Regions from separate parts of the Bermanella marisrubri genome, predicted to be linked through region 1. Evidence: predicted binding sites of a transcription regulator. Region 1 holds the regulator's gene; each other region holds the start of a gene.

Evidence for each region. Region 1 encodes sigma-54, which starts transcription at its own class of promoters, with help from an activator protein. Its sites were predicted from a motif close to TGGCACNNNNNTTGCTNT; they were not measured.
Region 2: a site for sigma-54 is predicted at 2,250-2,267, ahead of urtA (urea ABC transporter substrate-binding protein). Genes of this name have one in related genera too.
Region 3: a site for sigma-54 is predicted at 3,890-3,907, ahead of glnL (nitrogen regulation protein NR(II)). Genes of this name have one in related genera too.
Region 4: a site for sigma-54 is predicted at 2,616-2,633, ahead of HF888_RS16675 (pilin). Genes of this name have one in related genera too.

The regions. Positions count from the first base shown of each region.
Region 1 is NZ_CP051183.1:840,678-848,834, reverse strand. Features, by position in the region: gene lptB (LPS export ABC transporter ATP-binding protein) at 1-558, shown strand, start outside; gene HF888_RS03830 (RNA polymerase factor sigma-54) at 670-2,172, shown strand; gene hpf (ribosome hibernation-promoting factor, HPF/YfiA family) at 2,281-2,586, shown strand; gene ptsN (PTS IIA-like nitrogen regulatory protein PtsN) at 2,597-3,049, shown strand; gene rapZ (RNase adapter RapZ) at 3,092-3,946, shown strand; gene HF888_RS03810 (HPr family phosphocarrier protein) at 4,043-4,312, shown strand; gene mgtE (magnesium transporter) at 4,400-5,755, shown strand; gene yjgA (ribosome biogenesis factor YjgA) at 6,032-6,571, shown strand; gene HF888_RS03795 (carbon-nitrogen hydrolase family protein) at 6,624-7,448, opposite strand; gene HF888_RS03790 (YhdP family protein) at 7,448-8,157, opposite strand, start outside.
Region 2 is NZ_CP051183.1:3,478,743-3,486,899, forward strand. Features, by position in the region: gene urtB (urea ABC transporter permease subunit UrtB) at 1-818, opposite strand, end outside; gene urtA (urea ABC transporter substrate-binding protein) at 926-2,212, opposite strand; gene glnK (P-II family nitrogen regulator) at 2,513-2,851, opposite strand; gene HF888_RS16180 (accessory factor UbiK family protein) at 3,129-3,362, shown strand; gene HF888_RS16185 (YifB family Mg chelatase-like AAA ATPase) at 3,472-4,977, shown strand; gene ald (alanine dehydrogenase) at 5,188-6,327, opposite strand; gene HF888_RS16195 (Lrp/AsnC ligand binding domain-containing protein) at 6,482-6,955, shown strand; gene HF888_RS16200 (cyanophycinase) at 7,007-7,996, opposite strand; gene HF888_RS16205 (Lrp/AsnC family transcriptional regulator) at 8,039-8,157, opposite strand, start outside.
Region 3 is NZ_CP051183.1:3,288,084-3,296,240, forward strand. Features, by position in the region: gene typA (translational GTPase TypA) at 1-1,143, opposite strand, end outside; gene glnA (glutamate--ammonia ligase) at 1,649-3,055, shown strand; gene HF888_RS15335 (DUF4124 domain-containing protein) at 3,225-3,770, shown strand; gene glnL (nitrogen regulation protein NR(II)) at 4,019-5,116, shown strand; gene glnG (nitrogen regulation protein NR(I)) at 5,143-6,567, shown strand; gene HF888_RS15350 (CCXG family PEP-CTERM protein) at 6,579-8,157, opposite strand, start outside.
Region 4 is NZ_CP051183.1:2,784,873-2,793,029, reverse strand. Features, by position in the region: gene HF888_RS13005 (type II secretion system F family protein) at 1-179, opposite strand, end outside; gene pilB (type IV-A pilus assembly ATPase PilB) at 192-1,871, opposite strand; gene HF888_RS16675 (pilin) at 2,010-2,474, opposite strand; gene HF888_RS12990 (sulfatase-like hydrolase/transferase) at 2,786-4,261, opposite strand; gene HF888_RS12985 (O-antigen ligase family protein) at 4,713-6,266, opposite strand; gene nadC (carboxylating nicotinate-nucleotide diphosphorylase) at 6,263-7,105, opposite strand; gene ampD (1,6-anhydro-N-acetylmuramyl-L-alanine amidase AmpD) at 7,248-7,799, shown strand; gene ampE (regulatory signaling modulator protein AmpE) at 7,796-8,157, shown strand, end outside.

The sequences.
Region 1 (8,157 bases):
AAAGGACGCATTGTCATCGATGACCAAGATATTACTGATCTACCTATGCATGGGCGCGCACAACGCGGAATCGGATATCTGCCGCAAGAAGCCTCTATCTTTCGCAAGCTAACCGTTGCCAATAATATTTTAGCAATTCTAGAAACCCGCAAAGATTTAAATAATAAGCAGCGCCAAGAAAAACTAGAAAGCCTTTTGGATGAATTTCATATTCAGCATATCCGTGATAGCTTAGGTATGGCTCTATCCGGCGGTGAGCGACGTCGTGTAGAGATCGCGCGCGCCCTAGCTGCGGAACCCTCTTTTATATTGTTAGATGAGCCTTTCGCCGGGGTAGATCCCATCAGTGTCGGCGATATAAAGAGCATCGTAAAACAGTTAAAAGAGCGAGGGTTAGGGGTACTGATCACTGACCACAATGTCAGAGAAACTCTTGATATCTGTGAAAAAGCTTATATCGTAGGTAATGGGCATATCATCGCCGAAGGTAATGCTGAGCAAGTACTCGCAAACCAGCAAGTAAAAGACATTTATTTGGGCGATGATTTTAAGCTCTGAGTATTTTACGGAGTTTAAACCTCGTCCTAATAAGTCTAGACTTGGTTCAAACTTCATGTATATTCAATAGTAGATGAATTGGTTTTTGCCACGGAATAATAAGCAGTATTTATGAAAGCGTCCTTGCAATTAAAAATGGGTCAACATCTTACGATGACCCCCCAGCTGCAACAGGCCATTAGACTACTTCAGCTTTCAACCATCGACCTCCAGCAGGAAATCCAAAACGCGTTGGATTCCAATCCATTACTGGACGTTGAGGAGGAATACGAAGGCGAAACACCCCAAGACCAATCAACACAATCGCAATCAGAGAATAAAGACACCGAAGCCAGCGAAAACCAAACACAGGAAAACGTTGGCGACGATGCAACTGCCGATAGTGACTGGAACGAAAATATTCCCGACGACTTGCCCACAGATAGCGATTGGGATGACACATGGCAAGCTTCAGCATCGCCAGCCAGCAGCAGCGAATCCTACAGCGGTGGCGATGACTTCGATTTTGACAGCCGCAACGGCAGCACAGATGATTTACAAGACCACTTACTGTGGCAATTAAACCTAACCCCGATGTCCGACAACGATCACATGATAGCCGTTAACATTATTGAAGGGGTTGACGATGACGGTTACTTAAAAGTAAGCCTAGAAGACATCCTCGCCAGTTTTGATCCGGAACTTGAGATCGAACTGGATGAACTTGAAGCAGTTCTGCACCTATTGCAACAATTTGAGCCCAGTGGTGTTTGCGCACGAGATTTACAAGAATGCCTCTCTTTGCAACTGAAGCAATTACCAAAAGACACCCCATGGTTAGATCTTGCACAGAAACTTATCGATAATCACATCGACCTGTTGGGCAGTAAAGATTACAGCGCATTGATGCGTAAACTCAAAGTCAAAGAAGACGAACTCAAAATTGTGATTCGAGGTATTCAAGAACTCAACCCTCGACCAGGCTCACAAATTGCCCCGCAAACCAGTGAATATGTCATCCCGGACGTCATTGTTCGACAGGTAAAAGGCCATTGGCGCGTGGAGTTAAATCCCGAAATTGCGCCAAAACTGCGTATCAATGACCACTATGCATCCATGGTCAAGCGCGCCGATAATAGTAGCGACAACAACTTTATCAAAGATCACTTGCAGGAGGCTCGTTGGTTCTTAAAGAGTCTTCAAAGCCGCAATGAGACGCTACTCAAAGTTGCTAGCAAAATCGTAGAATATCAACAGGCCTTCTTAGAAGAAGGGGATGAAGCTATGAAACCTCTTGTATTGCACGATATTGCAGAAGCGGTTGAAATGCATGAATCCACAATATCTCGTGTCACCACACAAAAATATATGCACACACCACGAGGTATCTATGAGTTAAAGTACTTCTTCTCAAGCCATGTGAGCACTACTAGTGGTGGCGAATGCTCATCTACCGCTATCCGCGCAATGATTAAAAAACTTATCGCCAGCGAAGCCGCTAAAAAGCCATTAAGCGATAGTAAAATCGCTGCGGTTCTCGAAGAAGAAGGCATCAAAGTCGCAAGACGTACTGTGGCCAAATATAGAGAAGCCATGCATATACCCCCCTCTAATGAACGCAAGAGGTTGGTATAACGAAAAATTGACTTGAATCGTCTCCGGTTTTAGCCGGTAGCCTATACTAAGATTAGGTTACCAGCACATTAACGCACCCTTTGGGTGCCGACAGTAGGAGCTACATATATGCAAATCAATATCAGCGGACACCATGTAGAAGTGACTGACGCCCTTCGCGACTATGTTCATTCAAAAGTCGAGAAGCTGGAAAGACACTTTGATAATATCACCAATGTTCAAGTAACATTGACCGTTGAGAAGCTCGTACAAAAAGCCGAAGCGACCGTCCATGCGGCTGGCGCCGAATTACACGCCAATGCCGATAATGAAAACATGTATGCCGCCATTGATGGCCTAACCGATAAACTAGACCGTCAATTAATAAAACATAAAGAGAAGATGGTTAATCACCGTCACGGAAATAGCCACTAATTTAATCCATATGTCTTCGAGTATTGCTCAAATTCTAACGTCAGAGCGCACCCAATGGGGTGCCACTTGCACCAGTAAAAAACGATTGATGCAACATATTAGTCAATTCCTAGCGGACAGCATCCAAGATGCAGACCCTAGTGAAATTTATGAGCGTCTTATCGCACGAGAGAAGTTGGGCAGTACTGGCATTGGAGAAGGCATTGCCATTCCCCATTCACGTCTAGCAGAGTGCCATGAAACTATTGGCGCTTTGTTCGTGCTGGAAACACCTATCGATTTTGATTCCATTGACCGCCAACCTGTAGACATTGTATTTGTTTTATTGGTGCCAGAAGAAGCCAATGAACAGCATTTAAAAACGCTAAGCATGCTAGCAGAGCAGTTTAGCCAATCGTCATTTCGTAATCGGTTGCGAGATGCACGGTCTACCAGCGAACTCTACCAGATTGCGGTACACTGATAGATTCTTAATGTTCGCAAAACATACTGATTAAGGTTTGTCATGAAATTGGTCATCATTAGTGGACGCAGCGGTTCTGGCAAGAGCACTGCGTTGAATGTGCTAGAAGATCTCGGCTTCTACTGCATTGACAATCTACCAGTCATGCTATTGCCTACCTTAATGCAACAAGCGAATCAGCAGGGCACCGGTCTTGTGGGCATGGCCGTCAGTATTGATGCTCGCAACATACGCTCTGAATTAGGTAATTTTGCCGACATCGTTAGCCAGCTGCCAAACGATTGCATCTTGGAGATCATCTATCTAGATGCCCATGTGGACACTCTGCTCACTCGGTTTAGCGCAACACGACGCAAACACCCTCTAACGGATGCCGATGTACCTTTATTTGAGGCAATAAATAAAGAGGTAGAGCTACTGCATCATATTGCCGACATGGCAGACCTCACCATTGATACCACCCATTTATCCATGCACCAACTGCGCACAATGATTAAAAACCGCGTGGTGGACAAAGATAGCAACGAGATGTCGATTCTATTTGAATCTTTTGGGTTTAAGCATGGCATACCAAAAGACAGTGACTTGGTGTTTGATGTACGCTGCTTGCCCAATCCTTACTGGGACCCTCAGTTACGCCACTTTACTGGGCAAGATCAAGCCATCATTGACTTTCTGAGCGATGAATCTTCTGTGAATGAAATGTATAGCGATATTGATGATTATCTACAGAAATGGTTACCAGAGTTTCAAAATAATAACCGCACATATATGACCATCAGTATCGGCTGCACTGGGGGCCAACATCGCAGCGTATACATGACAGAGCGTCTTTACCAAGCCTATGAAAAGCGCTATCAAAATGTTCAATTACGTCATCGTGAATTAAACCCATAAATAGCCCCATTAAAACCAATTTCCACCATTGCTAGACAGACCGCTTGGGGCTGCGCTATGGTTATTAATTATTAAAAGAAAAACGTGCAGCAGCCCATGCTAGAGCAATCCATTACGATTATTAACAAGCTCGGTCTCCACGCCCGAGCCGCGGCGAAACTTGTTTCCACCAGTAGCACTTATACGAGCAAGATTAAGATCAGCTATAATGGAAAAGAGGTGGATGCAAAAAGCATCATGTCAGTCATGATGCTAGCCGCGAGTAAAGGCAGTGAAGTTACGTTGCATGTTTCTGGAGACGACGAAAAAGCCGCAATGCAGGCCATAACGGATCTTATCAACAACCGTTTTGACGAGGATGAATAGTCTCGTAACGTCGGGCTTCATACACTAGCCATAGCTAGATTGTCACATTAACGGTACAATTCCCGCCTCTCGAAAGGATAGAGTTCTATGGCCAGAGGCGAATATCAGAACAGCAAATTACAACATCTTGAGTCTGCACTTGAAAGCGGTGCTTTGGCTCAAGTTCGCCGTATCCTCAACAGTGATTTGCAAGCCGCCGATGTTGCTCACCTTCTTGAATCCTCCCCCCCAAAAGAGCGTAAACTGCTGTGGGGATTGATCGACGAAGAGAACGAAGGTGACGTACTTCAACACCTAGGTGACGAAATACAAAGCTGGTTGTTAAACCAGATGTCCGTACAAGAAATGGCCAATGCTATTTCTGATCTAGATACGGATGACGTTGCTGACGTTCTACAAAATCTTCCTGATAAAGTGACTCAGGAAGTACTCACCACCATGGATGAGCAAGACCGCGACCGAATAGAAGCGGTCTTATCTTATCCAGAAGATACTGCCGGTGGTTTGATGAATACGGACACCATTACGGTGCGTCCTGACATTACTATCGAAGTAGTCTTACGTTATCTACGCCGCCACCGCAGTCTGCCTGATATGACTGATAGCTTGTTGGTAGTTAATCGCCGTGATGAATTCATAGGTAGTCTTCCCATCAATAAGATTCTTGTTAGTGATGGCGATACCACCGTGCGCGAGGTGATGAGTACAGATGTGGTCAGTATCGATCCTGAAACTACCGATACACAAGTGGCACAACTGTTTGAGCGTCACGATTTAATTTCTGCTCCAGTGGTTGAAAGTCACACGCATAAACTTTTGGGCCGAATCACCATCGATGACGTGGTTGATGTAATACGTGAAGAAGCCGACCACAGCCTCTTAAGCATGGCCGGTTTAGATGAAGATGAAGATACGTTTGCCCCGGCATTAAAAACCAGCCGACGCAGGGCCGTTTGGTTGGGCATTAATTTAATTACTGCATTTGTTGCCAGCGGCGTGATTGGTATGTTCCAAGATACATTGGATAAAGTCGTCGCATTAGCCGTGCTCATGCCCATTGTTGCTAGTATGGGTGGTATTGCAGGCAGTCAGACATTGACGCTCGTCATTCGCGGCCAGGCAATTGGTCACCTAGACTCCGGTAACATGGGCTGGTTAGTAAATCGCGAATTCATTGTCGGCTTAAGTAACGGTTTATTATGGTCCGTTATTATCGCTCTAGCGACTTATATATGGTTTCAGGATATACAAATCTCGCTCATCATTGCCATTGCAATCGTCATTAACTTAATTATCGCGGTGTTAGCAGGTGCCTTACTCCCGTTATTGCTCAAAAAACTAGGTATTGACCCTGCCTTGGCTGGTAGCGTGATATTAACCACAGTAACCGATGTGGTTGGCTTTATGGCATTTTTAGGCTTAGCAACTGTATTTTATTTATAGGGCACCTCTAACAAGTCACTTTAAGCTCTGGCCTTGATCGTGTTTCAATATCAAGGCGTGGTATTGAAGGTCTAACGGGTTAAATCGAAATGCCACAACACAGAGATTGGAACACGAAAAAGGCCCCAAAGGGCAAGGCCTGTAGCACTTTCCTTCGGTGTCAGGCTTCTGGGAAAGGACTCGTCATTACGCGGCGAAGCCTTCCTTGAATGAAACCACTACAGGCGTCTTGCAGAGTCAAATTGACTTATTAGAGGTGCCCTAGAGTATTGAATTATGACTGAAGATTACGAAAACGAAGAAGAATATCTAGGACCCAGTAAATCCCAAGTAAAGCGTGAGATGCATGCGTTGCAAGATTTGGGAAAGCAAATTTGTGAAATGCCAAAGCAACAGCAAAGCAAACTACCTTTGAGTCCAACCATGATCGAAGCTATTGCAGAATGGGGACGCATCAAAAAGAACGAAGCGAAGCGACGCCACTTACAGTACGTAGGAAAAGTTATGCGTTCGGAAGATGTAGAGGCCATTCAAAACGCATTAGAATTACTGGATCCTAGTAGTGAAGCCTTCAATCGCGTTTTACATCAGCAAGAAAAATGGCGCGATCGTTTAATCAATGACGGCCAAAGTGCATTAAATGCCTTTTGCGAAGAATTTGAAGTAGATGATATGCAGCAACTACGTCAGTTGATACGCAATGCCGTGAAAGAACAAAAACTGATACAAGAAGGCTCAGAAAAAGCGTCTGAGAAAAAGGCCAAGGCATCAGCTCGCAAGCTGTTTTTACATATTAAAACTTACTATCCTTCGTAGTAAGTGTCCGTGCCTCAAACCGTCTTGGTTATTATAGAGGCACTCCTTTCACTCATAATCGTTTATGCTTCAACAATGGCATAGACTGACGAATCTTTTGACAGAGTTCAAGATCAAGTTCAACAACCAACTCACCTGCTTTTTCGCTGTCTAACTCGCCCACTATTTCTCCGTCTGGATTGATGACAATAGATTGCCCCCAGGTGATGCGTCCATCCTCGTGGGTGCCCACCTGATTCGCGGCCATAACAAAACTTTGAGTTTCAATAGCTCTTGCCTTTAATAAGGTCAACCAATGCTTTTGACCTGTGGTATAGGTAAACGCAGAGGGTACGGTCACGACCTGACATGACTGCTTTTGATACTGTTGATACAATTCGGGAAAACGCAAATCATAGCAAACACTTAAACCATACAGAGTACCGTCAAGGCTAACCGTCTTACTTTGAGTCCCAGCTATGAAAGTATCAGATTCACGATAACGACCCTTATTATCGCTTACGTCTACATCAAACAAATGGACTTTATCGTACTGGCAAACCTCGCTTCCATCTGCAGCAAAAACTAAACAGGCAGCCAACACCTTATCTTCAACGCTGGACATCAACGGCATAGAACCTGCGATAATATTTACCTTAAAATCCTTTGCAAGAGCAGATAATTGAGAGCGGACAGGCCCCCCTTTCTGACATTGAGTTTGTGCGATCTCCACTTGATTCTTTACTCCCAAGCAAACAAACATTTCAGGAAGTAAAACGGTAGTGGCGCCTTGTTCTACACAGCGCTTTATCGCAGCCTCTGCTGCTCGTAAATTAGGTTGGACTGCTTTGCCACTGGTCATCTGTACCAAGCCGACGGTAATCACAGTTTGCGTCATCACTCATCACCTAATCCGAAGAAACGTTTCATGCGGAACCAAAAGCCTTTATCTTGTTTGCCTTCTATTTCGTTATCAAAGCGCTTACGTAAAGATAACTTTGGTTTGTCCCATGTACCTTTTACGTCATAGGTGGCACTGGTAAATTTTTCAATTTCGTCACCTACGATTTTTTCGCCGAAAAATAACGACGCTGCTACAGGTGGAGCAAATCCCGCTAAAATGGCAACGAAAGGCAGGCTACTTGTAACTGGGAACGTCACCGATAATTGCTGATTCAATTCCTTGGTATTAAGGTTAACGGTACCACTTGCAGAGAAATCTGCAGCCGGGCCATTAATATCCAAAGTATCCACAATTCGAATCAAACCGTTATCAATATTCGCTTTCACATCCACCGAATCAAAATGTATACCTGATTGGTATAGATCAGAAAAATCCAAACGCAAACGACGTCCGATAGCAGCAAAATTTAAAATTCCAAATGCATTCAATGCCCCCGTATCGCCTGTTTCCATAAATAGTCCGTCTCGAAGGCGTATAGTGGTAGAGCCATTTAATGTTTCATTATTAAATTGTAGGGGAGAGCCCTGCCAGTTAACGATTAATTGCGCATCAGCAGAATCTGCATCCATAACCGGTTTAGTACGCCAAGCGGCTTGTATACCAGCAACATCATTGGAGGCCAGCCTTAAGTCAACAGAGGTCA
Region 2 (8,157 bases), 870 kb from region 1:
AAAGTAATCGCTAGACCAATGGCGGCCAATAATAAAACTGCACCTAGAGCCAAGCCAAAATAGATATTTTCTGCAATGCTATTCAATTCCATTAATTGATCAATGCTATCGAGGTTTTTAAGCGCCATAGCTTTTTCAGCTTCAGTGTATTGCTTGGGGTTTGCCTCAATTCGATTTAAGAATTGCGTGAGAGCAATACGAGATTCTGGATATAAAGATCGATCCAGTGTTTTTAATGCGGTCAAACGCTGTGCTTGATCACTACTATTTAAAAGAATAATCGCTTGAGCAGTTTGCAACGCATCCAAGACGTTTATATTTTTCTCTGTTTCTAATGCTTTTTGAATAAGTGAGAGGTTTTCTAACTCTCCAGTCTTTAGCATTTCGTTGGCTGCAGAAAGACGAGTATCTGGGTTTTTCGATGTAATTTGTAGTTCAGCAATATGTCCATTTAATACGCGACGTAGATTATTATTGATTTTGATTTTCCGAACATCACGGCGTTTAAATTCACCTAAAGTTTCATTGGTAAACGCATCGGTTGCCTTATAGGTTCTTCCGCTCAGTTTTTCGCTATAAACAATGGCTTTGGAATCGCGCAGGTAATACAACTCACCTTCAAGTAAGTTCTGTAAAATTGGGAGCACGCGTTCATCGTTTAATGACGCGATTTGATTGATCTGGTTTTCTTTTTCTTGATAGCTAGCTTCTGGCAACGTTTTTAATAATGCCTGCACTGAAGTTGCTTCATTTGCTTGGGTTAATTGGGCTAAACAGAGAGCACACCAGAACCCTAAGCAAGCTATGATGTTTTTCATGGGGCCGCCTTAATTCATACTACTTTATTGAGGGATACACATCCGTGTGTACATACGTCCTTACTGGAGGAGATAACCCCGCTTGCGCAGGGCTTGGGAGCATGAAATTATTGAGCGGCTACCTGAGAACCACCGCAAGTCTTAGATTCAGTATTGTAGTTACCGCAGCTGATGGGTGCAGTCCAATCTGAAATAAGGTTCTTACTTTCTGGTAGGTAATCAGTCCAGGCATCACCACGTACTTCGCCATCGGTTTTCCATACGATATCGAACTGACCATCATCTTGGATTTCACCAATTAAAACCGGCTTGGATAAGTGATGGTTAACGTTCATAACAGCTGTACCGCCAGTTAAGTTAGGTACTTCTAGACCATACATTTTGCTGCGCACAGTATCGACGTCGGTAGTACCCGCTTTTTCTACCGCTTTTGCCCACATATTAAAGCCAATGTAAGTCGCTTCCATTGGATCATTGGTTACACGAGACTCATCGCCAGTGAACTCAACCCACTTATCGATGAACTCATAGTTGACATCTGCATCAGCACTCATGAAGTAGTTCCATGCCGCCAAATGACCAACAAGTGGCGCAGTATCAAAACCAGAAAGCTCTTCTTCACCTACAGAGAAAGCTACAACAGGAATATCTTCAGAGCTTACACCTTGGTTCGCTAGCTCTTTATAGAAAGGCACGTTTGCGTCACCGTTTATGGTTGAAACAACCGCAGTTTTCTTCCCTACTGAGCCAAATTTTTTCACATCAGAAACAATAGTTTGCCAATCGCTATGACCAAAAGGCGTGTAATTGATCATGATGTCTTTTGCATCAACCCCTTTGCTTTTCAAATAGCTTTCTAAAATTTTATTGGTTGTGCGCGGATATACGTAGTCAGTACCGGCTAAGACCCAACGCTTAACACCTTGATCCATTAAGTAGTCTACTGCAGGAATAGCTTGTTGGTTTGGCGCAGCACCTGTGTAGAAAACGTTTTTAGAAGATTCCTCGCCTTCATACTGTACAGGGTAAAAAAGCAGTCCATTTAGTTCTTCAACCACAGGTAAAACGGATTTACGAGAAACAGACGTCCAGCAACCAAAAATCACATCAACTTTTTCTTTCTCTAAAAGCTCGCGACCTTTTTCTGCAAACAAGGGCCAGTTCGACGCAGGGTCAACCACAACCGGCTCCAACTTTTTACCCAGTAAACCACCTTTCTTATTTTGTTCTTCGATCATCATTAAGACTGTGTCTTTAAGAGTGGTCTCAGAAATAGCCATAGTGCCGGACAGTGAATGCAATACACCTACCTTGATAGTATCAGCCGCTTGCACCATTGCAGCACTGAGACTGAGCGCCGCTACACCAGCGACCTTACTTAGGGTTTTAATCATTGTGTTTTCCTTTTGTCTTTTCTTCAGCTACCTCCTTTTTGCAACCAGTATGCCAGTATGGATTTTATTTAGTTATGAGGGTTTGCGCGCATCTCGCAACCCACAATTGCACTCTATTGGGTCGTTTTTTTTCGTGAAGGATTATTTACGGGCAAAAAACCACAGTGATATAAATTCTGCACCTTTAACGCACAATAGATAGCTAAGTGTTTAGAAAAAAGTGTTAGGAAAAATAAGATAAGAAATATCAAGAGAAGATTATGGGGCAGAACGCCCCATAATAGAGTAGAAACGTAATGATTAAACGGCGTCTGCGCCCGTCTCACCAGTACGAATTCGAATAATCTGCTCTAAATTGGTGACGAAAATTTTACCATCTCCAATTTTACCTGTGTTCGCTGCTTCGGTAATAGCTTCAATCACCTTATCCAATTGGGCTTCGTCGATGGCGATTTCCAATTTTACTTTAGGTAAGAAGTCCACCACGTACTCTGCACCGCGATACAGTTCAGTATGGCCCTTCTGACGACCAAAACCTTTCACCTCTGTTACAGTAATACCTTGAACGCCAATCTCTGATAAAGCTTCACGAACATCATCAAGTTTAAAGGGCTTAATTACAGCAGTAACCAGTTTCATGCTTGCTCCTTAGACACAAAAAAGCCGGGTTATCCCATAGGACACCCAGCTAGTGTAAATCTAATTGAGCTTATTTGATAGAGAATAGATGAGTCAGCAAGCTTAATGAACACAAACTACAGAACAATGACCTGCAGGTTATCCGTGACGCCTGCCCACATAAATAGCTACAGTTCTGCCATTTTACTCGTACAAAAATTGTTCTCCCTCAAAAACTGACGGTCTTTGCCCAATGCGATTTATGGTAAGCTTGTGGTAAATATATAGGGGGCGCCTCATGAACAAAGCCATCATCGATAAATTAAGTCAGCAGATTAGCCAGCTCATACCCAATGAGAGCAGTGAGCAACTCAAGAACAATATTCAGCAGCTATTGGCACGTCAGCTAAACAAGTTGGATGTGGTCAGCCGCGACGAATTTGACGCACAGCAAGCGGTATTGCTGCGCACACGCGAAAAGCTCGACGCCCTTGAAAAGCAAGTTGCGGAAATGGAAGAAAAACTAAAATAAAGCTCATATTGCAATTCAATTGATTGAGCTTCATACCATTGGCTCATGATGCTTTGGGCTGATATTCGTACACTAGCAGTCACATACTCCATGGATGGCTGCTACCCTTATGTCTCTCGCTGTTGTACATGCCCGCGCAAAAGTCGGAATCGACGCTCCACTGGTCCAAGTAGAAACACACTTAAGCAATGGCTTGCCCAGTTTTTCTATCGTCGGCTTACCTGAAACCGCAGTAAAGGAAAGTAAAGACCGTGTGCGCAGTGCTATTTTAAATGCGGGCTTTGAATTTCCTGCCATGCGTATCACCGTCAATCTTGCCCCAGCAGATTTACCCAAGGAAGGAGGGCGCTTCGATCTCGCCATTGCCCTTGGTATTTTAACCGCCAGTGAACAATTGTCCGAAGGTTGCTTAGCGGATTACGAATGCATTGGTGAGCTAGCACTGACGGCAGCCATACGCCCTGTGCAAGGCATTATTCCAGCAGCACTTGCAGCAAGAAAAGCCGGTAAAAAGCTTATCCTGCCACAAGCCAATGCAGAAGAGGCCAGCCTGTGTCCTGGTGAACTACTGGTCAGTGAGCACTTATTAGAAGTATGCGAAATGCTGCAAGGGAACAGAAAGCTGGCACGAGTGGAACATCGACCCTTGGTTAACGAGCCCTACCATGGACCAGACTTAAAACAGGTGAAAGGCCAACAGCAGGCCAAACACGCTTTGGAGATTGCTGCAGCAGGAGGTCACAACCTATTGATGAGCGGCCCACCTGGAACGGGTAAGAGTATGCTTGCACAGTGTTTACCCGGTATTTTGCCACCGCTTACTCTGGAAGAAGCACTCGAAGTCGCATCACTTTATAGCATTAGCCGTCAACCCACACGGCCTTACTTTTCTACACGACCGTTTAGACAGCCACACCATACATGTTCTGGTGTGGCGCTCGTCGGTGGTGGCACACATCCCAAACCTGGGGAAATCTCTTTGGCCCATAAAGGCATTTTGTTTTTAGACGAGGTGCCTGAGTATTCACGCAAAGTATTAGATGTCATGCGTGAACCCTTAGAAACGGGTCATGTGAGTATCAGTCGTGCGGCCGCACAAATTACTTACCCAGCAGAATTCCAACTCATTGCTGCCATGAACCCATGTCCGTGTGGCTATTTAAATATCCCCAATAAGCGCTGTGGAGATTGCAGCGAAGCCAAAGCGCAACGTTATCAAAGTGCCGTATCTGGCCCATTATTAGATCGCATTGATTTACAGCTAGAAGTGCCTGCTTTACCGAAAGGATTATTATCAAGTGATAATTCGGAAGCGGAAAGTAGTGCTCAGGTGAAAGAAAGAGTGACGACAGCACGATCTATTCAATACCAACGGCAAGGTTGTGTAAACGCCAAGCTTGAACAAAAAGCCATTCAAGAGTTTTGTCCATTGAGTAAAGAGCTTAGTCAGCTTTTAGAAAACGCTATGGAAAAATTAGGTTTAAGCGCTCGGGCCTATCATCGCATCATCAAAGTAGCACGGACCATTGCCGACCTACAACACAGTCCGGCCATTGAAAAACCCCATTTACTAGAAGCATTAAGCTTTCGCCAACTAGAACGTCGATTGAATTAAAAAAGCGACAGCCAGAAAATAAAAAGGCCGCCATTATCGCTAATGGCGGCAAGAACGACCAAAAATCCGCTCCCAGGATTTTTGGAAAGCACTCAAGAGAGTTCGATCTATCAGAACCCTCACGGTCACAATGAGGGTTTATCATAAACACAATGCCGAGAAAGGTCGGTTAGACTTTAGTCGCACCGACCCAAACCTTCTCACAACCTATTACGCAATCTTTTGTACGTTACCACTTAGGCCCAATGCTTTTGCAGGCGTTACGAAATCATAGTTAAACGCTTCTGCAACCGCTTCACAGGTCAATTGACCTTTGTGTACGTTTAGGCCTTCTAGCAAGTGAGGGTTCGCTGCCAATGCATCCTTACCTTTGTTAGCAAGCTGTACAACATACGGCAATGTCGCATTGGTTAGTGCGAAAGTTGAAGTACGTGCAACGGCGCCTGGCATATTCGCGACACAGTAATGAATCACACCATCGATTTCATAAGTTGGCTCTTGGTGTGTAGTTGGCTTGCTGGTTTCGAAGCAACCGCCTTGGTCGATTGCTACGTCAACTAAGACAGAGCCTGGCTTCATGGTACTTAACATATCTTTGCTGATGAGCTTCGGTGCGGCTGCACCCGGAATTAATACGGCGCCGATGACCATATCAGCGATTTTGATTTGTTCACGAATGGCTTCTTCGGTACTGAACAGCGTGTTTAACTTGTCGCCAAACATATCATCAATTTCTTTTAGACGAGCAAGAGAACGATCCAAAATCGTTACGTTGGCACCCATACCCAATGCGATGCGTGCTGCATTCAAACCGACAACACCACCACCGATTACACTGACTTGTGCTGGAGACACACCAGGTACACCACCAATTAACACACCGCTACCACCGTTGGCTTTTTTCAAGCACGCCGCACCTTCTTGCGGAGCAAGACGACCAGCTACTTCAGACATTGGCGCTAATAATGGAAGGCCACCATGTGCATCGGTTACGGTCTCGTAAGCGACACAAGTGGCACCGCTCGCCATAAGCAGATCGGTTTGTGGTTTGTCTGCGGCTAGGTGCAAGTATGTGAAAAGCAACTGGCCTTCGCGCAGCATTTTGCATTCGTTTGGTTGCGGCTCTTTTACTTTAACGATCATATCTGCTTGCTCGAATACCGCCTCAGCCGAATCTAAAATTTTTGCACCGGCAGACTCGTACTGAGCGTTATCAAGACCGATAGCCAGACCGGCATTGGTTTCAACTACTACGTCATGGCCTGCACTTGTCAATTCACGTACACCAGCAGGGGTAAGACCGACACGATACTCGTGGTTTTTAATCTCTTTTGGTACACCAATTAGCATTTTTATTCTCCTCTGATATGCCTTATAAAAGACCTCTTCAATAGTGAATATTCTAGTTTCAGATCGGGAGAATTGTTTTCTTATTTTCCATTGATTTAAGCTTATATTGGTTTAATCTTCTTCTATATATATAAATTGGCGAAGATCATTCTGAATGGCGCAAACCATCGAATTAAGCAAAACCGACAAGAAAATTCTGCAAGAGTTACAGCTTGATGGACGAATTAGTTTTGCCGAATTAGCGCGTCGGGTTGGACTATCCAATACACCTTGTTTTGAACGAGTAAAACGCTTAGAAAGAGAAGGGGTTATAGAAGGCTATACAGCTTTAATTGATCCTGAAAAAGTAGGGGATAAGCTACTGGTTTTTGTGAAAATACGTTTGAGCCGAACTAGCCAAGATGTATTTGAAGAATTTAAACAAAAAGCCATCGCACTAGCAGAAGTGCAAGAATGCTATTTAGTGTCTGGAAATTTCGATTATTTAATTAAAGCCCGCGTTGCAGATATGGGTGCCTATCGGACTTTTTTAGGTAAAACACTTTTAACGCTTCCGGGTGTGCAAGAAAGTACCAGCTATGTAGTGATGGAAGAATTAAAAGAGACCCTTAATCTAGCCATTCTATGAGTATTATTTTTATTTTCAAAAATTAACTCATCACGTACTACGCGCTATTTATTAATAGACTAACTCGCCACGCTCAATTTTCCAGGACTGTGACTGTCCTCCTGTAAATCCCTGCCATGTCATAAGGCTGATTTCACCATAGCCATTGGGATTAGCCTCAATTACATACACTTGCATTTTAAAATCAGAAATTGGTTGCTTGGCTTTAAGTGTTTTTGGACGATCATTCGCCTGAACAAAATAAGCTTTTTGTCCGTAAACTTTGCCCACCCCGAATTCGTCAGTGACGATATATGAAGCCTCATTTAAACCGATAGCACGCATTTTTTCTTTCGGGTTTTCAGCTTGGGCTCTAGCAAGAAATCCTGCCAACCTGCTATGGCGAGTTTCACCTTCTATGACTCGATCTACATGAGTTTCATTGAACGTATTTTCCAAAAGTGGATGCTGAATTAAATCATCATGAAACAGATCTTGTGATTCTTTATGATAGGGATCATTCAGCAACTCGCTTCCGATGACGGCTTTTTTATATCTAGGAGCGTAATAACTACTACCTAAAATAGCCATACCAGCACTGGTTCCGCCAATCGCTTTACTTTGAACATGTTCGTTTAAACTCTGGGACAGTTTCGTCCCTTTCCAAAAGTCCTCATATCGATTTTGATCACCGCCTGCAATCCAAATCACTTCAGCTTCTTTTATCAGTTGATTCACGGCCGGGTGATTAGCGTCTTCAATACTATCAATGGATATTTCTGCAGCACTTTTTACAAACTCCGGAAACGTTCGACAAGCCCATTTCGCTTGAGAGCCTACACCATTTGAGCGAATAACAAGAAAATCGCCTCCGCCAGAAAGGGTCAGCCATTCCCGCGTGGCTTCTTTCTCACCGGGCTTGTTACCACCAGAACCGCCACTTAACATTAATGCCGCAGAGGTATTTTTCGCTGGAGTTGTGAAATCACCACACACTCGATCAAATTCGAAGGAATGTGAAAGGGGGGTGATGAAAATGAAAAATAACGCTACTAATCGCATACTATTTTTACCTACTACTCCAAGCAAGATCTACCATCTCGCTTAAGAAAACTGGCGTTGATTTAAGATTTCTTGAATCGGATAGCCACGGAACTGTTTGCTCTGATTCAAAATAACATGAGTGCTTATATTGGTAACCTGAGGACACTGCTGAATTAACT
Region 3 (8,157 bases), 1.1 Mb from region 1:
AGCCAACTCAAAGCCTTCACGACGCATGTTTTCAATCAAAACGGACAAGTGAAGCTCACCACGACCAGACACTTTGAACTTCTCTGGGCTTTCACCTGGCTCGACACGCAATGCAACGTTGGTGATTAATTCTTTTTCTAAACGCTCAGCAATATTACGGCTGGTAACGTATTTACCTTCTTTACCAGCAAACGGTGAATCGTTTACTTGGAAAGTCATGCTTACGGTCGGTTCATCTACGCTCAACTTAGGAAGTGCTTCAACGTTGTTAGGATCACACAATGTATCCGAGATATTTAGCGTCTCTAAACCTGTAATACAAACAATATCACCAGCAGTGGCTTGATCTACAACCACGCGGTTCAAGCCATGATAACCTTTTACTTCCAACACACGACCGTTACGCTTCTTACCATCACGGTCAATTACAGCAACAGGCTGATTCGTTTTAAGGGTACCGCGGGTAATACGACCAATCCCGATAACACCTTGGTATGGGTCATAATCCAAAGATGAAACCTGCATTTGGAAGTCACCCTCTGGATCAACATCTGGCGCTGGCACATGCTCAATAATCGCATCGAACAACGCACCCATATCCTCACCCATTTCATCAGGATCATTACCTGCAATGCCGTTTAAGGCCGATGCGTAAACTACAGGGAAATCTAACTGCTCTTCCGTCGCACCTAGACGATCAAATAGGTCAAAGACTTCATCCATTACCCAATCAGGGCGCGCACCTGGTCGGTCGATCTTGTTAATAACAACGATAGGACGCAAACCACGATCGAACGCTTTTTGTGTAACAAATCGAGTTTGAGGCATTGGACCGTCTTGTGCGTCAACGATAAGAAGCACAGAGTCCACCATAGACATTACACGCTCAACCTCACCACCGAAGTCGGCGTGCCCAGGCGTGTCCACGATGTTTACGCGGTATTCGCCCCATTTAATAGCGGTATTCTTAGAAAGGATGGTAATACCACGTTCTTTCTCTTGATCATTACTGTCCATCATGCGCTCGCCACCCTGCTCTTTACGATCTAGGGTGCCCGATTGCTCAAGCAATTTATCAACCAAAGTGGTTTTACCATGGTCAACGTGGGCGATGATGGCGATGTTTCTTAAGTTCTCAATCATTTACTTCATTCAACGTGGTTTGAAATTTGGGCGCGATTATAGCCACCTAAAGGGGTCTAGGCTATGAAATCTCCATATTTATCTGATTATTTTTTATTCGACCGTTTGTTTAAACTGGCTTTTTTGGACTGATGCCGGCCCGCAAGTAAAAAATGTCCCGAGAAAGCGCACTTCCCCCTTACTTGACCCGTGCCAATGAACCTATAATGTGCGGGCTTTTAATGCCAATCATGCGTGCAGTGCATAAAAATATAGATGCATGCACTTTTATGGTGCGCATTACAGGCAATTGCACAACCTGAGTGCATGGACTAAGGTTTTTGTACCTCTGTGCTCCCGTAAACTGGGCAGCTATAGCCATTTCTAATGGTGGCATAGGTCTTGCTTTAAGTTGGGGCAGTGCACCACAGGACTAATTACCAAGTTAGCCGCTTGTGCAGCCTTGAGATAAAGAGATACCTAAAACTTATCGACGCTTAAACGTCTTCAACAATTGGAGAGCAACATGTCAGAGAACACTCTGAAGCTGATTAAAGACAACGATGTGAAGTGGGTTGATTTACGCTTCACCGACACCAAAGGTAAAGAGCAGCACGTTACCATTCCTGCTAAGGATGTTGATGAGGAGTTCTTTGAAGTAGGTCAAATGTTCGATGGCTCTTCAATTTCTGGTTGGAAAGGCATCAACGAATCTGACATGATTCTTTTGCCAGACGACACCACTCCTTTCCTAGATCCGTTCACTGAAGATGCTACTTTGTGTCTACGTTGTGACATCATCGAGCCTTCTACCATGCAAGGTTACGAGCGTGATCCTCGTTCTGTAGCGAAACGCGCAGAAGAGTACCTACAATCGACAGGTCTTGGTGATACTGCGTTCTTCGGTCCAGAGCCAGAATTCTTCATCTTTGATGATGTACGTTGGGGTGCTGATATGTCTGGCACTTTCTACAAAATCAACTCTGAAGAAGCTGCTTGGAACACAGAGGCAGTAATGGAAGGCGGCAACATGGGTCACCGTCCATCTGTTAAAGGCGGTTACTTCCCAGTACCACCTGTTGATAGCTCTCACGACATGCGTGCAGCTATGTGTAACACCATGATGGCTATCGGTCTTGATGTTGAAGTACATCACCACGAAGTAGCTACAGCTAACCAAAACGAAATCGGTGTTAAATTCAACACTCTAGTTAAGAAAGCTGACGAAGTTCAAATGCTTAAGTACGTTGTTCACAACGTTGCTCATGCTTACGGTAAAACAGCGACTTTCATGCCTAAGCCAGTGGTTGGTGATAACGGTTCTGGTATGCACGTTCACCAATCTTTCTGGAAAGACGGTGAAAACCAATTCGCTGGTGACAGCTACTCTGGTCTAAGCGAAACGGCTCTTTACTACATCGGCGGTATCATCAAGCACGCTAAAGCGTTGAATGCGTTCACTAACCCTTCAACTAACTCTTACAAGCGTCTGATCCCTGGTTTCGAAGCACCTGTAATGCTTGCGTACTCTGCACGCAACCGTTCTGCTTCTATCCGTATTCCATACGTTGCATCTCCAAAAGGTAAGCGTGTTGAAGCTCGTTTCCCTGATCCAACTGCTAACCCATACCTAGCGTTTGCTGCAATGCTAATGGCTGGTATCGATGGTGTTAAGAACAAGATCCACCCTGGCGATGCAGCTGATAAAGACTTGTACGACCTACCTGCTGAAGAAGCAGCTCAGATCCCACAAGTTGCTGGTAGCCTACGTGAAGCTCTAGGTGCTCTAGAAGCTGACATGGACTTCTTGGTTGAAGGTGGCGTGTTCACTAAAGACATGATCGAAGCTTACATCGAACTTAAGATGGAAGATGTGTATCGTGTAGAACACACGACTCACCCAGCTGAGTTCGACATGTACTACTCTCTATAATCTTTCTTTAAGATTACTGAGCAAAAGAAAGGTCGCTTCGGCGGCCTTTTTTTATTCTTGAAAAGCAAGCCAGTAATCACACCCACCAATATCGTTGATTACTTCCAGCACAACTATGCAAATTAGTTTACAGTATCACCATTAGCCGCTTTCAATCTGTAAATACACTATGCCTTTACAACTATTATTAATACTCCTTATTTCGCTTTGCACCATTACTGTGCAAGCACAAGTCTACACGTGGATAAATGAAGAAGGCGTCCGTGTATATGGCGATAAGCCTCCTGAGCAAGCGCAAGAGGCTGCTCTACCCCAACTTCAGGAATTCAGCTCGCCCAAAAAAGCCAACAAGAAAGGAAATGAAAACAAGGTCGACGAGAATGCAAACAAGCAAGAAACGTCGTTTAACTATCGACGCTTGGAAATCATAACGCCAAAAGAGGATGAAATGATCACATCTGGCGCCGCAGGCAATGTAGCAATCCAACTCCATGTGGAGCCTAACCTGCGACCTGGCCACGAGGTTACGCTGTACCTCAATAGCCAACCAGTATCTACCGAAGCGAGTCTACAGTTTCAACTAGAAAACCTTAGACGCGGTTCGCACCTATTGAAAGCAGAAATCAAACATCAGGGCACACGCCTCATTTCCAGTCCAAAGCGGCGCATACATGTTCAGCGCCCCTCGATTCTCAATCGGCCGCGCACTCAATAAAGACATTCCGCACTATTTTGGTGCTACCATAGAACTGGTAGTGCCGTTTTGCACCCAGATAATGCCAAAATATACGTTGTTTTCACGGCCTGCACGCGAAAATAGTGCATCTAAGACACTGGCTTGATAATTGCAGACTAGGCTTAGCAGCCCGTTTTTGATGCGCACCCCAAATCGAATAAGCATTTGCGGGGGCGAGACTATTGGCTATTCATCAAAGCCGTCTGCGCCAAGGAAAACGAGTATTTATGGCCGATTTTGTATTTTATAAGCAACTCATTAATCACTTAGACAGCGCTATTTTAGTGGTGGATGATCAATTGTGTGTCACCTACCTGAATCCAGCTGCGGAAGCCTTGCTTCAGGTAAGCGGACGCCGTTGCGTTGGCCTGCCTGTAAAACATTTCTTCTTAGATTCTTTAGAATCTTCTTCAACGTTAGAACAAAGCATCGCTGAGGATACGTCTTTCACCAAACGCGAAGCTCATGTTCGCTTACAGAATCAAACCATTATTACCTTAGACTATAGTGTTTCCCCCGTTGAATTTGATAATTCTCTTTGCCTCGTCATAGAAATGCATGCCCGTGATCGCCTTTTACGCATTAGCAAAGAAGAGGAATTAATTTCAGCTCAAGCAACGACACAAGCTTTAGTGAGAGGCATGGCCCACGAAATCAAAAACCCTTTGGGCGGCATTCGAGGTAGCGCGCAATTGTTAGAGCGCATGTTGGATAATTCGGAGCTACAAGAATTCACACAAATCATCATTGATGAAGTAGATCGCTTGCGTAACTTAGTGGACAAAATGCTTGGCCCGAACAAACTGTTGGAGCGAGAAGACACCAATATTCACGAAGTTTTAGAACGCGTACACAGCCTAATCAGTGTTGAATCTGAAGGCAAAGTTAAGCTACGACGAGACTATGACCCGAGCATTCCAGAGTTTTTAGCCGACAAAGAACAACTTATCCAAGTTGTATTGAACATCGCTCGCAATGCCATGCAAGCATTACTACAGCATGTATCCGCGGAAGGCTCTCCACAAATAACTTTACGCACGCGGACTGTACGTCAATTTACTATTGGCCACACCAAGCATCGCTTAGTCCTTCACATATCTATTGTTGATAACGGACCAGGCATTCCCGAAGACATACGAGAAAGCTTGTTTTTCCCTATGGTCAGCGGCCGCGCTGAAGGTACAGGTCTAGGTTTATCGATTGCTCAGAGCATCGTGAACCAACATCAAGGCATTATCGAGTGTGAGTCTGAACCGGGCCGTACTCAGTTTTCAATTTATTTACCACTTGAGCTCTCACTTAATGACTATGAGCGGGCTCGATGAAAATCACTTAAGGCTTGAGAAACGTTATGAATAAAGTTTGGATTATTGATGATGATCGCTCGATTCGCTGGGTGCTCGAAAAAGCACTCGAACAGGAGAATATCGAAAGTCATTCTTTTGAAAGTGGCGAGAAAGTTCTCAATGCTTTAAATCGTGAAACCCCTGATGCCATCGTCAGCGACGTCCGTATGCCGGGTATGGATGGCTTAGAGCTGCTTAAACAAGTTCATGAGATTCAGCCGGATATTCCAGTGATCATCATGACGGCACACAGTGATTTAGACAGTGCAGTCAATTCTTATCAACAGGGTGCATTCGAATATTTACCCAAACCCTTTGATGTCGACGAAGCGGTAGCGCTCATTAAGCGCGCAATTAATCATCGTCAAGAACATGCTGCAGTCCACGCACAGCAACCAGCCGAACCTTATAAACATACAGAGATAATTGGTGAAGCACCTGCGATGCAGGAAGTGTTTCGCGCCATTGGTCGTTTGAGCCAAAGCAATATCACCGTATTAATTAACGGTGAGTCGGGCACAGGTAAAGAACTTGTTGCTCATGCCTTACACAAACATAGTCCGCGCCGTGAATACCCTTTTGTTGCCTTGAATATGGCGGCTATCCCAAAGGATCTTATTGAATCAGAATTATTTGGTCACGAAAAAGGCTCTTTCACAGGTGCCGGCGGACAGCGTCAAGGTCGCTTTGAACAAGCTGATGGCGGAACACTCTTCTTAGACGAAATTGGTGATATGCCAGCGGATACACAAACCCGTTTATTGCGTGTTTTAGCGGATGGCGAGTTTTATCGTGTAGGTGGTAGCACACCCGTTAAAGTTAACGTACGCATCATTGCGGCAACACACCAAGACTTGGAAGGCTTAGTAAAAGCTGGAAATTTCCGTGAAGATTTATTCCACCGTCTCAATGTCATTCGTATTCATATTCCTGCATTGGCCGAACGCCGCGAAGACATCCCACGTTTGTTACATCATTTTCTCAATCGTGCCGCTGATGAGTTGGGTGTCGAAGCCAAGGTATTAAAGTCCGATACAGAGGAATACTTATGCACACTGCCTTGGCCGGGAAATGTTCGTCAGTTAGAAAACACCTGTCGCTGGATTACGGTCATGGCATCCGGTCGAGAAGTCCACATCAACGACTTACCGCCAGAGTTGTTGAACAGCGAAGAAAAAATGACCACTAGCAATAACTGGGAACAAGCACTTCGCAATTGGGCTGACCAGCAATTGGCCCAGGGTAAGAAAGCGATTCTCGATGATGCTGTACCCATATTCGAACGCATTATGATTGAGACCGCACTAAAACATACTGCGGGTCGTCGTCGTGACGCGTCAATCTTATTGGGTTGGGGAAGGAATACTCTGACGCGTAAAATCAAAGAATTGGATATGGAATCCACAACAGTTGAAGAGGTCGAAGACTAGCGGCTTGAAACTTAGTAGCTAATCTCTTTCCAATAAATCACTCGGTCATTACCTCGATATTGACCAAAGCTCACCTCTGCGGATGGGTCTTCAATGGACCCATCCGTTGACTCATCCCAATTATGTTTTAACCACAGTGGCGCATCATAAAACAATTGGTAGCGCCCATATTCACCGTTGCTCGTAGCGGACCATTGGCCCAATGCAATGCCGTTATTTAAAACTCCAGTATTGCCATCAACAAAAGAGATCGTACTGCTTGTCAGGGTCAGAGGATTACTTGCATCCCCCGCATCAGTAACAGATAGGTTAATGACGTTTGTTAAATCATAAGGTGTGGCATTGTCCAAATCGTTTAGAATGAATTGGCCACCATCAAAATATTCTGTAAAGAAACGCTGCTCAATCGCCTGAGTCTCAACACCAAAAGCATTATCGATATTGAAGCGACCGAAGCGTATCTCTCCACCAGAACCTGGCAACCGATATTCACCCTGCGCAAGACTGATGCCTTGTGCATCGGATAGTGAAGTAACAACCAGCTCTATATCATTGTTAAAAGGTGCTATTTGGCTATTCTGTTCACGCACAAAACTAAAGCCATCAGCAGCACTGAATTCATATTGAATGGATGCTGAGCCAGGCAATAAATCGAAACTACCCGAGCTAAACCAAGTGTTGATCGATAGGTTGGAACCATCGATTCCCAAAGTCTGACTGCTCGCCGTTGCACTTAGTGCTAACACAGAGCTCAAAGGAGATAGATAATTCTGTAAGCTTTGGTTATTAGCGCCTCTTACTAAGATCGATAAGCTCGGTGCATTGCTATATTCAATAGCCCCTTTACTTTCGTCAGTCGTTAATTGGCCAGTATAGGTAAAACCGGTATTACCATCACTATAAATAGGCGCCACATGGCTTTGGATAAAAAAGTCTTTTGGAAAAAATCGTCCAATATTTTCGGATGTGCTTACCGGTAAAACTTGTGAAAGATAACTATTACCTCCCACTCGTAAATTAAACACACCCATTTCAGTGATGGATAGCTGCGTTGAGGCGGCACCATTAGTCAAAGCAATGCTGCTCTGACTGAGATTGCCAGCACGACCACCGTCGGCAATCGTTGGACTGACTAAACCATGTTGTAAATCGAGGCTGCTATTAAACTGCGTTGTAGTATTAAAGCTACAAAAATTCGCGCTTCCATCACCATAGGTTTTTGCTTGAACATCAACATCAAATAAACTGCCTGCTTGCTTGAAAGCCGTACAGTTTGCGCTTAGCCCAGGGCTCGTGCATGCACTATCAGCTTCAGGTGCGCGAACACAAAAACCAGCAGGGGTATTCACGATATTATTTGAAGCACCTTGAATAAAGTTACCCGTCACTTGACCATTATCATCCCGTAAGTCATATCGGGCTAATAGTTGAACCAAACCTGCTTCGTCATATTGATAAGAGAACGACGCCGTTTCGCTGCTGGCATCACCAAAATTCAGTGTCACATCACTGTATGCAGGGCTGGTAGTATTTGCATTCATGACAAGGGATTGGCCATCGACTTGCAATGTTGTTGAAGAGCAAGTTGAT
Region 4 (8,157 bases), 1.6 Mb from region 1:
CCACCGCCAATACCAAACAAACCTTCTTGTTTGCGACGTACTTTTTTGGGGTTAATACCTTGTTTTCGTAATTGGGCTTTTACGAGCGCAGGATTGTCGCCGAGCATTTCCCCATCAACTTTCTGGCCTCGTTTGTTCAGGCCTTCCCACTGAAACGTCACGGTTTTTGTTTTTGCCATAAATGTTTACCTTTATTCAGCGGTCACGCGGTTGGCTTCTTCTAAGCTGGTAACACCTTGGCAAACCTTCTTTAAAGCGGAATTTCTCAGGTTTGCAAAGCCTTCTTTTCGTGCAACATCGGCTATCTGCATCGCATTACCACCTTCCATTATAATACGGGACATGGCATCGGTTATTTTAACCACTTCATAAATACCGACTCGACCTTTATAGCCGCCGGAACAAGCATCGCAACCTACAGGCTTGTAGATCTCGGCTTCCGCTAGCATCTCTTCGGTCATTCCAGCCTTTAATAATACATCTTTTGGGATATCGGCTGGTTCTTTACATTGGCTACATAAGCGCCGACCGAGGCGCTGGGCTATGATCAAGCTGACTGAAGTCGCGATATTGAACGCAGGTACTCCCATATTCATCAAACGAGTCAGGGTTTCTGGCGCGCTATTGGTATGCAGTGTTGATAAAACCAAGTGACCAGTTTGTGCAGCTTTAATGGCAATACCCGCCGTATCCAAGTCTCGAATCTCACCCACCATGACGATATCCGGGTCTTGGCGTAAGAAGGAGCGAAGTGCTTCGGCAAAGTCGAGACCGACTTTGGTATTTACGTTGACTTGGTTAATACCTTCCAGGTTGATTTCTACCGGGTCCTCTGCGGTGGATATATTTGTGCCCTCTTTGTTCAGGATGTTTAGGCCTGTGTAAAGAGATACAGTTTTACCCGATCCAGTCGGTCCTGTGACCAAAATCATCCCTTGTGGTTGTGCTAGAGCTTCCATGTATAGTTGTTTTTGCTCAGGCTCGTAACCCAGTGCATCGATGCCCATTTGTGCACTTGAAGGGTCTAGAATTCGTAATACAATTTTTTCCCCCCACAGTGTTGGCAGAGTATTTACCCGAAAATCAATCGCCTTAGATTTGGAAATTTTCATCTTGATTCGGCCATCTTGCGGCACGCGACGCTCTGAAATATCCATACGTGACATAACTTTGAGACGGGCAGCGATTTTTCCAGATAAATTTATTGGTGGAGATGCAACCTCATGAAGGACACCGTCAGTTCGGAAACGCACGCGATAGCGTTTTTCATAGGGTTCAAAATGCAAATCGGAGCTGCCCATCTTTATCGCATCTAGCAACATTTTGTTTACAAAGCGCACGATAGGGGCGTCATCACCAGTATTATCTTCTTCTTGGGGTTTGTCTTCGGCAGGATCTTCTTCGAGATCTAAGTCATCCCCTAGATCATCAAACGTGCTGTTGCCTGCGAGCAGTTTTTCTAAAATGACATTGAGCTTGTCGTATTCCACTACTACTGCGTCAACTGTCATGCCTGTCGCGAACTTTATGTCGTCCAATGCAGCGATATCAGAGGGGTCTGCTTGAGCAATGTGCAGACGGTTACCGCGTTTAAAAAGCGGAAGTGAACGATGTTTCTCCAACAGGTCCTCAGTGATCAAGTCTGCCGCAAAATGCTCAGGATCCATGGCTGATAGATCAAGATACGGCAAGCCAAACTCATTGCTGACCAACAAGGCAACATCTTTTGATGTACAAGCATTGGACAGAAGGCTTTGAACAATAAATGATTGTCCTTCTTTCTGAGCATCTTTGCTGATTTCTGAGGCTTTTTGTTCGTTAACAAGCCCTTGCTCGACAAACTGGCGGGCGATACCTGTAACTATAGACATATAAACGCAATTCTTATTCTTAAGTTGAGCTAATCATACCGAATTTACCTAAAGAGAACAGTGTCAGGTGGGTCAAAAGCGTGATCCATAGACATAAAAAAACCCGCCGAAGCGGGTTTATTCAAGCAACTGAGTGATTTACTTAAGCTTTGGTAGGTATTTTGCTGGGATAGGACTTGAACCCGCAGCAGAGCTCGCCCAGGTTACTACACCAGTAGAGCTGATAGTTGGTGTCAAACGATAAGTCGTACCAGATAGGCCAGCAGGAACATCTGGGTTGTTAGACGTTGTGTCAAATTGAACCTCTAACACGCCATTGGCGCTAATGGAAATTTGAGATACCTTGCCTGCAGCGTGATCAGTTGCCGTGGTTGAGATGCCAGTATAGTCTGCTAAGGCACTGGTTGTGCCTGGTAGAGCACTGTAGCGAGCCGCATATTCACTAACCGCTAGCTGAACTGGGCGAACCGCGTTCAAAGAGTTAGTTGCGTCAGTACGTAATGTGTAATCTTGGTACTGAGGAATCGCAACAGATGCCAAGATGCCGATGATTGCAATAACAATCATTAATTCAATCAGAGTAAAACCCTTTTGACCTTTCATAGTAGACCGCTCCACTTTTTAAGTTTGAGTTGACTGGGCTCTTGATGTCCCATTTTTGGTTTTGATTAATCTAATCCAACGCTAAAAGCTGAACCATATTAATTGGATGCTTGCCACCTAGGCGGCGTAATCGCTTTGATTACTGCATACCATGTGCCAATCACTGATGGGTAGTATTCATGATTTAAATGACAAAATAAAGACGTCTTTTGCCTGATTTTTTGACATAAGTAGATGTTTTGTGTGAGTTTTCTCACAATCGTACAAAAAACACTCACAATGGTTTTATCTGGGGTGACATTTTTTGTCAGTTATTGACATAGCTGCGGCATACCTACTGCGGCGGTGTTGTGGTAAAGCGCGCAAAATCGAGTTGTTAGAGTCTCTTCAACATGATGGGTTTCTCTGGGATTAATCCATTGATAATGGTTATTTGCGTAATCGATGTGCATGAGCTGTGGTTTTTGATTGTGATGGACTAAAAATAGCCCTTTGTTGTCTACGCGAAGTCCAACTTGCTTGTTTTGGATCATGCTTGGGATCATCGTGTGCTTTAGGCGCAAATAGCCGTTGCCATCGACTTTGAAGCGATGCGCCCCCTCTCGAGCCACAGCTCTTGGGTCTGGGCTGTCTGTATTCGCCGCAGAGAGAATGACGCCAGATTCAAAAGCAAGCTCCGAAGATTGGTTTGCAGGAGCGGTCAAATCTCTACCATCCATTTTCTGGCTGTCGTACGAGCTAGATAGGTTTAGCCCTGACAACAGGGACGGGGCAACGTCCGTCAGCGAGGTAGGTCTGATCATTTGCTGTGGGTCAATTGCGATCCCCTTAAACGCCAACAAAATTTGGTGGCTTGCCGGGCTTAGTATATTCATGCCATGACCATAATCAGATGATTCGTAAGGTATGCCGTGCTTGTCTTTAAATGTTGTTTCAAAATGCCCCCAGCTTTCGCCATGATCACTGAGAAAAACCAGAATGCTATTTTTCAAAATACCTCGTTCTTCCAGATATAGCATTAAGTCTTGAATTTGATTGTCGACAGCTTGCAGATTTGATGGATAGAGTGGTTGTTGTTCATAAGTTTCAACTGGATGACTATTGACAAATGTATAAGGCCAATGGGGCAGGCAAAAATGCGTGGCCAGTAAAATAGGATCATCATGTATCACATGATCTAATTCGTTTGTGAGCAAATTCGAGAAATGCTCTGGGCGATACAAGTGGTCGGCCGCTCGGTTTCCATAAAGTTCGGGCAATAACCATTTACCAACTGGCGTCAATAATAAAAGATTGGTAGTAGGAAAGTCTGCATAGTCGCCCAAGACAAAGTCGCTTACCCCTGTTCTTGGCCCAATTACATGTTGAAATCCTTGAGTCGAACCAAGGTTGCTGAAGCGGCGTTCATCGGCAGCATAGATGGTGGTATATCCGTGTTCTTGTAAGACCTTTGGAAGATACAGGTTGTCTTTTGCAAGCATATCTTCGGGTTGTAAGTTAAAGCGAGCGCCATTATTGGCAGGGTGTCTTCCTGTTATAATGGACATCCAAGCAGGATAAGTTCTCGCAAATGGCGTGTACGCATTGTCGAAAACCATGGCGTCCGATAATTGCTTAGATAGAAATGGCATGTATTCATGGATCAATTCAGGTCGCAGCGAATCTATACCAATGATTAAAACATTCTTTTTATTGTAATCGCTTGTGACGGGGTTGCTGATAAAGCTAAAGATTGCGAGCGCGGCAACCACGCAAGCGACCTTGTAGTGCTTTAATATAGATGCCAATAACAGGCACCCTAGAACGATAAATGAAAGCCACGGCAGAAGATGATACCCCTCAAATAAGGCCAGTTGATACGAGGACTGAGGGTAAAAAAACTGATTGGTTGTTATAAGTGACAAAAAACATATTAGACTCACGAGTGTGATCAGTATGTTTTTGTTTGCTGGGATGACTGATCTGAGTCGCGAGATAAGTAAATGCAAACAGTAAATATAAAATGCTACTGACGCGATAATGACGAGAATGTATTGAATAAAATAGTATTTTGCTTCGCTGTGAAGTATTGAGTTCGTATCAAAATTACTATTGTTTGACAGTGAACTGGTAAGGTTTAGGGCTGTGTAGATTTCATTTAATAATGGTAAAAAAAGCAAAGATACCTGTATCGCATACAATAAAATTAGGGTGGTGTTTTTGCGCGTACCTTTCGTATTTACATGCATATACGGTTAATTACCAGATCGATATTTTACGATTTTCACAGGCGGGCGGGATTATATCATCGATATCTATGCCCATTAATTTTGCCATTACAGCATTTCCACACTGAACATCAGAACGCACAATGGCTAGTTCAAACGCTGCTTTTAATAGATCTGGGTTGTCGGAATTCAACCAATTGTTATTCAGAATAACAGATGGAAAAGACCGTACGGTTTCTATTTGTTGTGTATTTTTAAGAGGGCTTGAGTACGCGATGAATGTTTGCGTGTGTTTGTACATAATGAATAGAAGAGGGATAATCCCGATAAAAATAGCAGTTCGTTTTACTTGAACTCTGCCATGATTATTTTCTTGGCGGCTGTTGATTAGCAATGGCGCGACAAGAGAAATACATAATAAAGAAAAGCTATGGTAGAAATGCCCATCGACGGACGCTGAGAAAAAGAAAGCGCCTAAAATACATAATATGGCGAACCTCTCTTGTTTATTCTCGGCGCATTTTAAGCTCATATTAATAAATCGGTAAAGCAATCCTGCAATAATCAAACTCCCGATGATTCCATACTCGTAGATAATTTGTACTAAAACGCTATGGGGTTGGGTGGGAATCCCGTGGGTGTCTTGCGCAAAACTGTATCGAAAGTTGTCGGCTCCCATACCCAGAAGAGGGGCACTTTGTAATTGTTCTTTAAAAGAACTGATATAAATAGATATGCGATTTGCTGAAATCCGATTTATATCGAGATTGCTGACGGCGTCTAATCGGTCGAGGAAAAAAAGCCTGGCTATCCCTAGGCTACCGTTTTCAACAGGAAGGGCGCTTGCTAAGAAGCCTGCGGCGACTGTGACAAGAATTGTTATGCGATAAGTACGCCACGATATATTGCAAATAAATTTCGCACTAACAATCAGGAACATGGCAGGTATGAAGCTTCCTCGCCCACCACTCCAAAAAATGCAGAATACAGTCAAGAATAATAATATGTAAAGATATTTACTGGTCTGCTCTTTTAAAATTTGACTGTAAATAATACACATCACCAGTATGAGTAAATATCCCCAGTGCCTAATGTTGCTAAACATGGGAAAGTGCGCCACCCAGTCGTAGTTGGTGGGCACAATAGAAAGCAAAAGGGCGACATGAAGTACCGTGTAAATAAATGCGATAATTATACCGATAGTCAGTGTATAGCGAGTAATCGTGTCATTGCATCGTTGGTATATCGATATGCCAAATATAATATGCAATATAATTTCTGCATGTCTTGCTATTGATGCATACGTGTTTTCCGCGTTTATGGATGATAGTGATCCCAAAAGTGCGAATGCACCAACTAACCCGAGCGTTTGCCAGCTAATGTCTCTTACTTTTCCGGGCAGAAATATATGAAGCAATACGAACGAAAGTTCTAACCAAATAATAATTGGACGGTGCTTTAAAGGTGAATCAAATAAGTCACTTTGCTGCCAACCAAGCAAAGCAATAAGGGGGAAGGTAGTGGCGATTAACGCTAGTATATGGTTTACGGTGAAATGACCGTGTTTTGCGAGTAAATTAATCACACCATCCTCATACTTAAATCCACGGCCTTAACATCCTTAGTCAAGGCACCGATCGAAATGTAATCAACACCGGTCTCGGCGATCTTGACTAGGGTGTCATCCGTAATGCCACCACTGGCTTCTAGTTTGGCTTGGTCTTTTGCCATATCGACAGCTTGCTTGGTTTCTTCTATGGAGAAGTTGTCCAGCATAATGATGTCAGCCCCAGCATCTAGAGCTTCCTCTAGCTCGGCAAAGCTTTCAACTTCGATTTCAACCGGCTTTAACGGGGCTATCTCTTGCGCTTTTTCAATAGCTTGTCGAATACCACCACAAGCATGGATATGGTTCTCTTTAATTAGGAAGGCGTCAAACAAACCAATTCTGTGGTTATAGCAGCCTCCTTGACTCACCGCGTATTTCTGAGCCATGCGAAGGCCAGGCAGGGTTTTTCGAGTATCCAGCAGTTTTACTTGAGTGTGTGCCACCTGTTGACTATAAAAGTGACACTTGGTTGCCACAGCAGACAAGGTCTGCAAAAAATTCAATGCTGTACGCTCCCCTGTCAATAAAGAACGAGATGATCCTCTCAGTTCAAAGAGGGTGCTACCAGCCTCAACTTGGTCTCCGTCCTGTACATGCCAAGTGATCTCTACACCGTCGTCGAGTTGCTTAAATGTCTCATTGACCCATGCTTGACCAGCGATAACGGCATCATCGCGAGTAATCACTTTAGCGTGACTCGTGTTTTCTTCCGGGATCAACATAGCAGTAATATCGCCCGTACCTACGTCCTCGCTGAGGGCGCGCGTGACAGCTTGTTCAATATCTTGGTGTAATTGGCTTGGATCTAGATTCATTTTGGCACTACGGGAGCAATAAAAGCGCGTATTTTACACAGAGCGCAGCATGCTTGCATCAATCCTGTGACATAAGCTAGGCCTAGGCCTTGATCTCTGCGAGTGAATTCGTGATGCTTAAGCGATGACGTTATAAAAGTGAGTGAACCAGTTGGAAATTCAAAAACATTGGTTGCAGTCTGCCAAGCATTGCCCCAGCCCTAATCACAATGAGAGACCACAACAGGAGATATCTTTAATTGTCGTTCATAACATCAGCTTACCACCGAATGAGTTTGATAATGATTACGTCGAGGACTTTTTCTGCAATGAGCTTGATTGCAGTAAGCATCCATATTTTCAAAAAATCAAAGACTTAAAAGTGAGTAGTCACTTATTGATTAAGCGAGATGGTAGCTTGGTTCAGTTTGTTGGGTTTGATAAGCGTGCTTGGCATGCAGGGGTTAGCTGCTATGCTGGTCGTGACAACTGTAATGATTTTTCTGTAGGTATTGAGCTACAGGGTACCGACGATATTGCTTATACTGATGCGCAATACCACAAGCTCGTAGATGTCTCCAGATTGCTGTGCGACAGATATGACATTTCTCACTCGGAGATAACCGGTCATAGTGATATTGCGCCCGGACGCAAAACAGATCCCGGCCCAAGCTTTGACTGGTCTTACTTTAAACAACTAATGGAAAATGCATGAAATTTATCGTTCTGCTATTTACCGTACTGTTACAAAGACAAACTCGAAAAGAGGGGTATGAGCGCAATCGCAGATGGTTCAAGCGCTTATTAAGCCCTTTCCATTTTGAGCAGCAAAGTAAAACTATGCAAATCATGATGTATGTAGGGGTTGTTGTTTTGCCGTGTGTAGCACTCTCTGCATTAATTGAGCGTATGGATGGTTTGCTTGGCAGTTTTGTTTCGTTGCTACTTCAGGTGGCGTTGCTTCTCTATATTCTCGGCCGCGATAATGTGAGTCAGAAGTTTAAAGATTATAAAAATCATTGGCACAATCAAGACTATCAAGCCGCATTTTACTGCGCGAGAAACTTTTTAAG